Linked DNA regions of Halorhodospira halochloris. The protein of the gene in region 2 interacts with the protein of the main gene of each other region in a pairwise test. Links are inferred from orthologs where the notes say so. Each region holds a gene or a part of one and is shown on either strand. Other genes may lie near its edges.

Region 1 (4,462 bases), 850 kb from region 2 along the record:
TTGCGGCGAAGATGTAAGCGCCAAGAAACCCGATCCAGAGGCTTACCAACTTGCAGTTGAGAGGCTGTGCCTGCCGCCAGACAATTGCCTGGCCCTGGAGGATTCCGTAAACGGCTTAGCCGCAGCTAATAAAGCCGGGATCCCTACCCTTATAACATACAATGAATGGACCAAAGACGACGACTTCAGCGACGCTTGGCGGGTGGTAGAAAGCCTTGATAACCGTGGTGACGGGGAGCCGGTAACTCTGGCATGGCTAACCGATGCACACACCTAATTGGCCTGCGGATAGGCAATCTCAACCTTATCCTCAACTAGGCTCTGCAAACGCTCAAGCAGATCATCACTCGGCAGCACAGTCCATTCGGGGCCGAGAAGCAGGCGCGCTTGAGCCTGCGGATGGGTATACTTTACCTCAACCCGACTTAAACCATCGGCATAGGTGCTGAGTGTCTCACGCAGCTGCGGCACCAATCCGTTAGCCGCTCGCTGGGCGCTGACTGGCACCACAACCCTAGCGTGGCTGCGCTCCCGCGCTTGAGCGAGACTGTAAACCTCCTCTGCGGATATCCTATAACCACCCGAGAAATCATCAAAATCAAGACTGCCCTTGATTATCAGCAAAGCATCTTTAGCTACTATTGAGCGATAGCGAGCAAATACCTCGTGGAATAGCACCACCTCTATCCTGCCCGTGCGATCATCCAGGGTCAGACTGGCCAAACGCCCGCCGTTGGCGGTGTTGCGCACCCGCAATGCGATCACCAGGCCGGCGGCGCTAACCATCTTGCCTCTACCCGAAGCGCTAGAGGCACCTCCTGAGCCATTGCTCAACGCCCCAGCAGCTAGACGTTGGAGCCGGTCAGTGGTCAAGTAAGGCAATTCCTGTTCGTAGCGATCTATCGGGTGGCCGGTCAGAAAAAGGCCGAGAGTCTCTTTTTCTCCAGCCAAGCGCTCATCCTCAGGCCACTCCGGACATTCAACCTGCGCATCTTGTCCATAACCTTCGGCCAAGGGGTTGCTCGCCAACCCGCCAAATAGATCACTCTGACCCACCTCCTGGTCACGGGCAAATTGCTCTGCAGCAGCAAGCGCTGCAGGTATTTGGGCCATTGCACTAGCTCGGTTAGGCACTAACGAATCAAGGCTACCAGAGCGACATAGGGCCTCAAGGACACGCTTATTAGCCCTGCTGGTATCCACCCGCCGGCATAAATCGAAAAGATCGCTGAATTGGCCATTGCGCTCACGCTCACCGAGAATCGCATCCAGGGCCGACTCACCTACGCCTTTAATCGCGCCTAGACCATAGACAATGGTATTTTCATCGACGGCCCGAAATGGCTTGTTACTGCGATTAACATCGGGAGGCAGCACCTCAAGCTGCATTGCTCGCGCCTCGTCGAGAAAGGTAACAACCTTATCGGTCTTATCCATATCCGACGAAAGCACAGAGGCCATAAAAGGCGCCGGATAGTGCGTCTTGAGCCAGGCGGTTTGATAAGAGAGCAAGGCATAGGCGGCCGAGTGACTCTTGTTGAACCCGTAGGCAGCAAAGCTTTCCATGAGATCGAAGATACCGGCAGCCTTTTCCTCAGCTATCCCATTAGCCTGAGCGCCAGCGATAAAGCTAGCCCGCTGCTTGGCCATCTCCTCGGCCTTCTTCTTACCCATGGCTCGGCGCAGTAGATCTGCCTGACCGAGACTATAACCGGCGAGCACTTGAGCGATACGCTGCACCTGCTCCTGATAAAGAATAACGCCGTAGGTTGTCTCGAGAACCGGCTCAAGATCGGGATGATGTAGCTCGCGGTTAGGATAACCGGCGATATTGACCCGACCATGTTTGCGCTCGACAAACTCATCCGCCATGCCCGATTGCAGCGGACCGGGACGAAACAGTGCTACCAAAGCAACGATCTCTTCGAACCGATCGGGCTGCAAGCGCTTGATCAGCTCCTTCATGCCACGCGACTCAAGCTGAAATACCGCGGTGGTGGCACAGCGCTTGAGCAGACCGAAAGTTGCCGGGTCATCGAGCGGTATTGCGTCGATATCCAGCTGCTCTTCTTGGCGCTGCTCGCGGATCTGGTTGACCGCCTGCACCGTCCAGTCGATTATGGTAAGAGTCCGCAACCCCAAGAAATCGAATTTGACTAAGCCAACCGCTTCGACATCATCCTTGTCGAAATGGGTTGCCACTTTCCACGGCTCAGCGTCAGAGCGCTCCTCCGGATCGCGATAAAGAGGCGAGAAGTCGGTCAGATCACTAGGGGCTATGACAACACCACCGGCATGTTTGCCAACATTGCGCGCCATCCCCTCAAGGCGGCGCGCAGTATCAATCAGTTCGCGCACATCTTCATTGTTGTCGTACTCGGCACGCAGATCCTCATCCTGATCTAAGGCCTTATCCAACGTCATTCCCAACTCGAAAGGAATCAGCTTGGCGATACGATCAACATAGCCGTAGGGGTGACCATAGACCCGACCGACATCGCGCACCACTGCCCGGGCAGCCATAGTACCGTGGGTTGCTATCTGGGATACTTTCTCAGCTCCGTAGCGACGCGAGACGTATTCAATCACCTCATCGCGCCTATCCATGCAAAAATCGATATCGAAATCCGGCATGGAGATCCGCTCGGGATTAAGAAAACGCTCAAAGAGCAGGTCGTAACGCAGCGGATCGAGGTTGGTTATCCCCAGGGCATAGGCAACCAGCGAGCCAGCCCCCGAGCCCCTCCCCGGCCCTACCGGGATATTGTTCTCACGGGCCCAACGGATAAAGTCGGCAACAATCAAAAAGTATCCGGGAAACCCCATCTGCTCGATAACATCGAGCTCATGCTCAAGGCGCTGTTTATAATCTGACCAGGCGTGATTCGCGTCATCGCCGACACCGCCGTACTCGGCCAATCTTTGCTCGAGCCCAACCAGCGCCTCTTGGCGCAACAGCGAAGCGACAGTCTGCCCCTCAGGTACCGGAAAATCAGGCAGATAGGGGGTCCCCAATTCGACATCGACACTGCATTTGGCAGCTATTTGCACTGTTGTCTCAAGGGCTTCAGGGATATCGGCAAAGCGCTCCGCCATCTCGGCCGACGATGCAAAATACTGCGACTCGGTATAGGGGCGAGGACGCTGAGGGTCGTCAAGGGTGCGACCTTGGTGGATACAGACGCGCACCTCATGGGCGTCGTAGTCTTCAGCACGCATGAAGCGAACGTCGTTGGTCGCTACAACCGGAGCCTGTTCGGCGGCTGCCAGATCTACTGCCGCATGAAGATGGTGCTCATCCCCAGGGCGACCGAGGCGGTGCAGCTCTAAATAGTAACCGTCAGCGCCAAATGTCCGGCGATGCTCGCGCAGATACTCTAATGCGAGTTCCTGGTCGCCGCGCAGCAGGGCACGGCCGACGTCGCCGTGAGATCCGCCCGATAATGCAATAAGCCCGTTACTATCGGCTTGCAGCCAATCCCGCGAGATGACCGGTGTATCGCCCTTAGTACCCTCTCTGTAGGCGCGCGTCAGCAGGCGCGACAGGGCGCGATATCCATCCACGTTGCGGCACAACAGGGTCAGTCGCGAGCGGCCCAGTTCGGCGGCGGGATCTTCGAGCCAGACATCGCTACCAATTATCGGCTTAATACCTGCGGCGAGGGCAGCCTGGTAGAACTTAACCATTCCGAACAGATTCGACTGATCGGTTACCGCAACCGCAGGCATGCCGGCATCCCGCGCGGCAGCCACCAGCTCCTTTATCCTTACAACGCCATCGACTAAGGAGAGCTCAGTGTGGACGCGCAGATGGACGAAATCCCCACAACTATTCGCCATATCGCCAGCACACGGTTATTGCGAGCTTCCGCCCCCCACATCGTAGGGCTTGGCTAACTCATAGACATGCTCAGGCACCATTGACTTGATCCGCTCAGGCGCCATCTGGCGAAGATGGATCAATGTCTCGCCCGCCTTCATCTCTACCCGGGCACGAGCAAACTCCAACCCGCGCGGCCCCATATAGGGCATCAATCGGCTCATAATAGGCCGCAACCAGTTCGGCATGCGCCTTACCGGCATACCGCTTGCGGCACGCTCGGTGTTACTCAGGTACCCTTGCACAGCACTAGCTCTCTTGCCAGCGCTACCGGCAGGACGCAACCTGATCTCATCGCCAAGGATATCGATGAGCTCTTGGCCACGCTGATTGCGAATTATAACCCACTGTTCGCCACGGCCGCCCATACTGCCAATCACCAAGTCAGCCAAAGCATTGGTGTAATCAACGCAGGTCCGGCAGGTCAACGGAAAAAAATCGGGGGAAAGCTTAGCTAGGGGCAACTGCAGGAACGGAATCTCTTCTTTACGACCGCCCTCATAGCGCAGCTCTACGTAGTGATCTGGGCGGAACTCAAGATAAGTAACTTGATTTGGATCATCGGCAAAAAAGTTTAAAAAC
Region 2 (3,296 bases):
GTTGTCAATGGCAGAGGAGATAGCGCTGGAGTATTCGCCGATCGGCTCAGTGACATCGACGCAGCTATCGCGCACCCCCCTTAATCTGACCTCGCCCTCAACCAGCTCAAGGCGAATCGGTGGGCGCGGAATACTCATTCCAATCGCCACCTCCGGACAGATCGGCACAAACTCGAGATAGCTGCTCAACTTATCGGTTATGAAGCGGTCACGCTTATGGCTGCCGTCGTAACGCACTTCTTCGCCGAGCAGACAACTGCTCACGCCGACCGGAATTAAGGAATCCTGCGGAAGCGAACTTTGCGCTTGCGACATAGGCTTTAAACTACCTGCGAGAGACAACTTTCAAGATTCTACCAAGGGGAACCTCTAAAACTTCGCCGGCGCCACCATCCACCCCGGTGTGGAGGACGCCGTAAATCCATCCCTGGAGGCTTCATGGCGCCATCCCTGGCGCCAAGACCTCCACACCGGGGCGGATGGTGGCGCCGGCGAAGTTTTTAGAGGCACCCCAAGGCTCGATCAATCAAACGATTAAGGGCATTGAGATCGGGCACAATGGCACAATCAGGCAAGGTTGCGCTACCCCCCGGCACTCCGTCACGACAAATTAAAGCTGCCTGCATACCTGCACTCAGCGCCCCGGCAGCATCTATCCACGGGTCGTCACCGACATGCAGTACATGCTCCGGGGCCAAACCCGCCTGGCGGCAGGCGTAATGGAATATCTCCGGCTCCGGCTTGGGTATATCTATATCAACACCACGCACAACGAAGTCAATGAAGGGCCCTAATTCGGTCCGATAAACATCCGCATTGCCGTTGGTTATCACCCCTATGGAGAGGTGCTGCGCGAGATACCTTATGGCTTCCGGGACCTCCTCATAAGGCTTTACTTGTTGCCGAGCCTCAATGAAGATAGCAAAGCATAGCTCGGTAAACTGCTCGGCTGCAGACTCATCCAGCCCGCAGTCTTGGGCGACATAATAGAGCATAGCCCGGCGCAGCTTAGTTGCGTTACGGGCCAGATCGGCGCGCTCAGCTGCTAGACGGCGACGCAATTCACGCATATCGGCAATGGCAAAGCGCTCGGCGATCAGCGGATACTCGCAGCGCAAATATTCATACAAGACCTGCTCAGCCCGGGCGAGCACATCATCCACCGACCAGAGGGTATCATCCAAATCAAAAGTAACCGCATGCAGTGGAGATTTAATCATGTCAGTGCCCGCTTTGTGACCGCCACAGGGCCTGTCCTGAGGAACAGCTTTTATCAATCCGCTGCAGCAGCTGCTCGTGTGCCGCACAATCGCTGTCACTTAGCTCCGGGACCGGCAAGCGGGGGCGATCACTCGGCAACGCCCTCACCTGCTCCACCCCAGATTCGTCAGTGTCGCCACCGCCTCCTAGGGCGAGGGTGGCTTGCCCCCCGGTCATAGCCAGATAGACACCGGCCAGTAACTCAGCGTCGAGCAATGCCCCATGCAGCTCCCGGCGTGAGGAGTCGATGCTGTAGCGTTTACATAGCGCATCAAGGCTACAGCGCTGTCGCGGGTGCTTCTTACGGGCCAGCTCCAGGGAATCAGTAACAGTGCAGTAATCCTCAAGCTTACCCCAGCGTCTACCGAGCAGGCTCAGCTCATGGTCGATAAACCCCACATCGAACGGAGCGTTGTGGATGATGACCTCAGCATCACGAATGTAATCGATAAAATCTGCGGCTATCTCAGCAAAACGCGGCTTATCGGCAAGAAAGGAGTTACTCAGACCGTGGACACTCTGCGCCCCTTCGTCGACACCACGGCCCGGATTGATATAGCGATGGAAGGTATTCCTTGTGACCCGGCGTTTTATCAGCTCGACACAGCCAATCTCAATGATCCGGTGCCCATCGCTGGGCTCAAAACCGGTGGTCTCAGTATCTAGCAGGATTTGCCGCATCAGCTATTGACCTCCAACTCTTGCCAGATAACTGGTAAATCATCCGGCAGTTGCGGGGCAGAGCCCAAATCCCTGGCGTTATACCCAGGGGCGTGAAAGTCGGAGCCTACCGAGGCTAGCAATTCGTAACGACGGCACCAACCGCCGAGCTGCGCAACCTGACGCGGCAGAGGCGAGGTCCCACAACCAACCTCAAGACCGCGACCTCCTGCTGCGGTGAAGGCGTCAAGGACTCGGCGCAACCAGGCACCAGTGAGATCGTAACCGAGTGGATGGGCCAGAACCGCTATCCCGCCAGCGTTATTAATCCACTCTATCCCCTCTTCGAGTTCCACCCAGTCACCATGCACATACCCTACTCTGCCGCGGCGCAGATAGCGCTTAAATGCATCTTCATAACCCCGCACCTGTCCTGTATCTACCAGCCAGCGGGCATAATGGGCACGGGTCAGTTGCGCTGCTCCTGCCACCTCCCGGGCCCCGTCGAGAGCACCGGTCAAGCCGGCCCGTTCGAGGCGCTCACCGATGGCGACCCCCCTGGCATGGCGCGCCTGCTGCATGCGCTCGAGCCCGCCAAGCAGCCTCTCTTCAGCAGTATCAACGCCCAAACCGACAATGTGAAAAGTACGCCTTTGCCAAATCACCGAGAGTTCAACCCCGGTAATTAACTCAATACCACGCGCTTGTGCCGCCTGACGTGCACTTGCCACCCCATCGATAGTATCGTGATCGGTAAGCGCGAGGGTGGTCACGCCACGCCGAGCGGCCCTAGCAACCACTTCATGCGGGGCAAGTAGCCCGTCGGAGATATTTGAGTGGCAGTGCAAATCGTAGATCAAGCTCATTTATTTATTAGCAAGCCTTTAGCAACCACCCATGCCCTGCTGATAGCGCCACAGCCGGGCATAGCCACCATCCCGGGCGAGAAGCTCGCTGTGGGTTCCAGCCTCTTTAATACGACCATCTTCAAGCAACAGTATCTTGTCCGCATCTTGAATTGTTGATAAGCGATGAGCTATGGCCAAAGTTGTGCGCGCCTGAGACACCTCATCCAGAGTGGCGAGGATCGCCTGCTCAGCAGCCGAGTCGAGAGAAGATGTCGCCTCGTCAAGGACCAACAGCGGCGGGTCCTTAAGCAGCACCCGGGCAATGGCTATCCGCTGCTTCTCACCGCCGGAGACCTTCAGGCCTCGCTCACCAACTAGCGTATCCAGCCCCTCGGGCAAGGAGTTGATGAACCCCTCCAGGTGAGCACGCCGCACTGCTTGCCAAATCTGACTATCGCTAGCGCCTCGGTTGGCGTAGGCAATATTGTAGCGGATTGTATCATTGAACAGCACCGTATCCTGCGGCAC

What was found.
Region 1: the proteins of dnaQ (region 2) and dnaE interact in binary tests that used the Escherichia coli proteins (3 or more experiments, as listed by UniProt). The link is inferred for Halorhodospira halochloris from one-to-one orthologs.

Annotation. Positions count from the first base shown.
Region 1 is NZ_AP017372.2:808,817-813,278, reverse strand. What follows is about bases 74-4,225. They hold dnaE (DNA polymerase III subunit alpha), read right to left. Parts: upstream 3,841-4,225; coding sequence 274-3,840; downstream 74-273. Other genes in these bases: HH1059_RS03875 (Coenzyme F420 hydrogenase/dehydrogenase, beta subunit C-terminal domain), read right to left, coding at 3,856-4,225; HH1059_RS03885 (HAD-IA family hydrolase), read left to right, coding at 74-277. Also shown: more of HH1059_RS03885, read left to right, coding at 1-73; more of HH1059_RS03875, read right to left, coding at 4,226-4,462. UniProt on the Escherichia coli protein: DNA polymerase III is a complex, multichain enzyme responsible for most of the replicative synthesis in bacteria. This DNA polymerase also exhibits 3' to 5' exonuclease activity. The alpha chain is the DNA polymerase catalytic subunit.
Region 2 is NZ_AP017372.2:1,663,426-1,666,721, forward strand. The notes cover bases 82-3,067. They hold dnaQ (DNA polymerase III subunit epsilon), read right to left. Parts: upstream 1,942-3,067; coding sequence 1,222-1,941; downstream 82-1,221. Other genes in these bases: HH1059_RS07590 (YbgA family protein), read right to left, coding at 82-315; HH1059_RS07595 (HAD family hydrolase), read right to left, coding at 501-1,220; HH1059_RS07605 (PHP domain-containing protein), read right to left, coding at 1,941-2,786; HH1059_RS07610 (ABCB family ABC transporter ATP-binding protein/permease), read right to left, coding at 2,805-3,067. In the rest of the region: more of HH1059_RS07590, read right to left, coding at 1-81; more of HH1059_RS07610, read right to left, coding at 3,068-3,296. UniProt on the Escherichia coli protein: DNA polymerase III is a complex, multichain enzyme responsible for most of the replicative synthesis in bacteria. The epsilon subunit contain the editing function and is a proofreading 3'-5' exonuclease.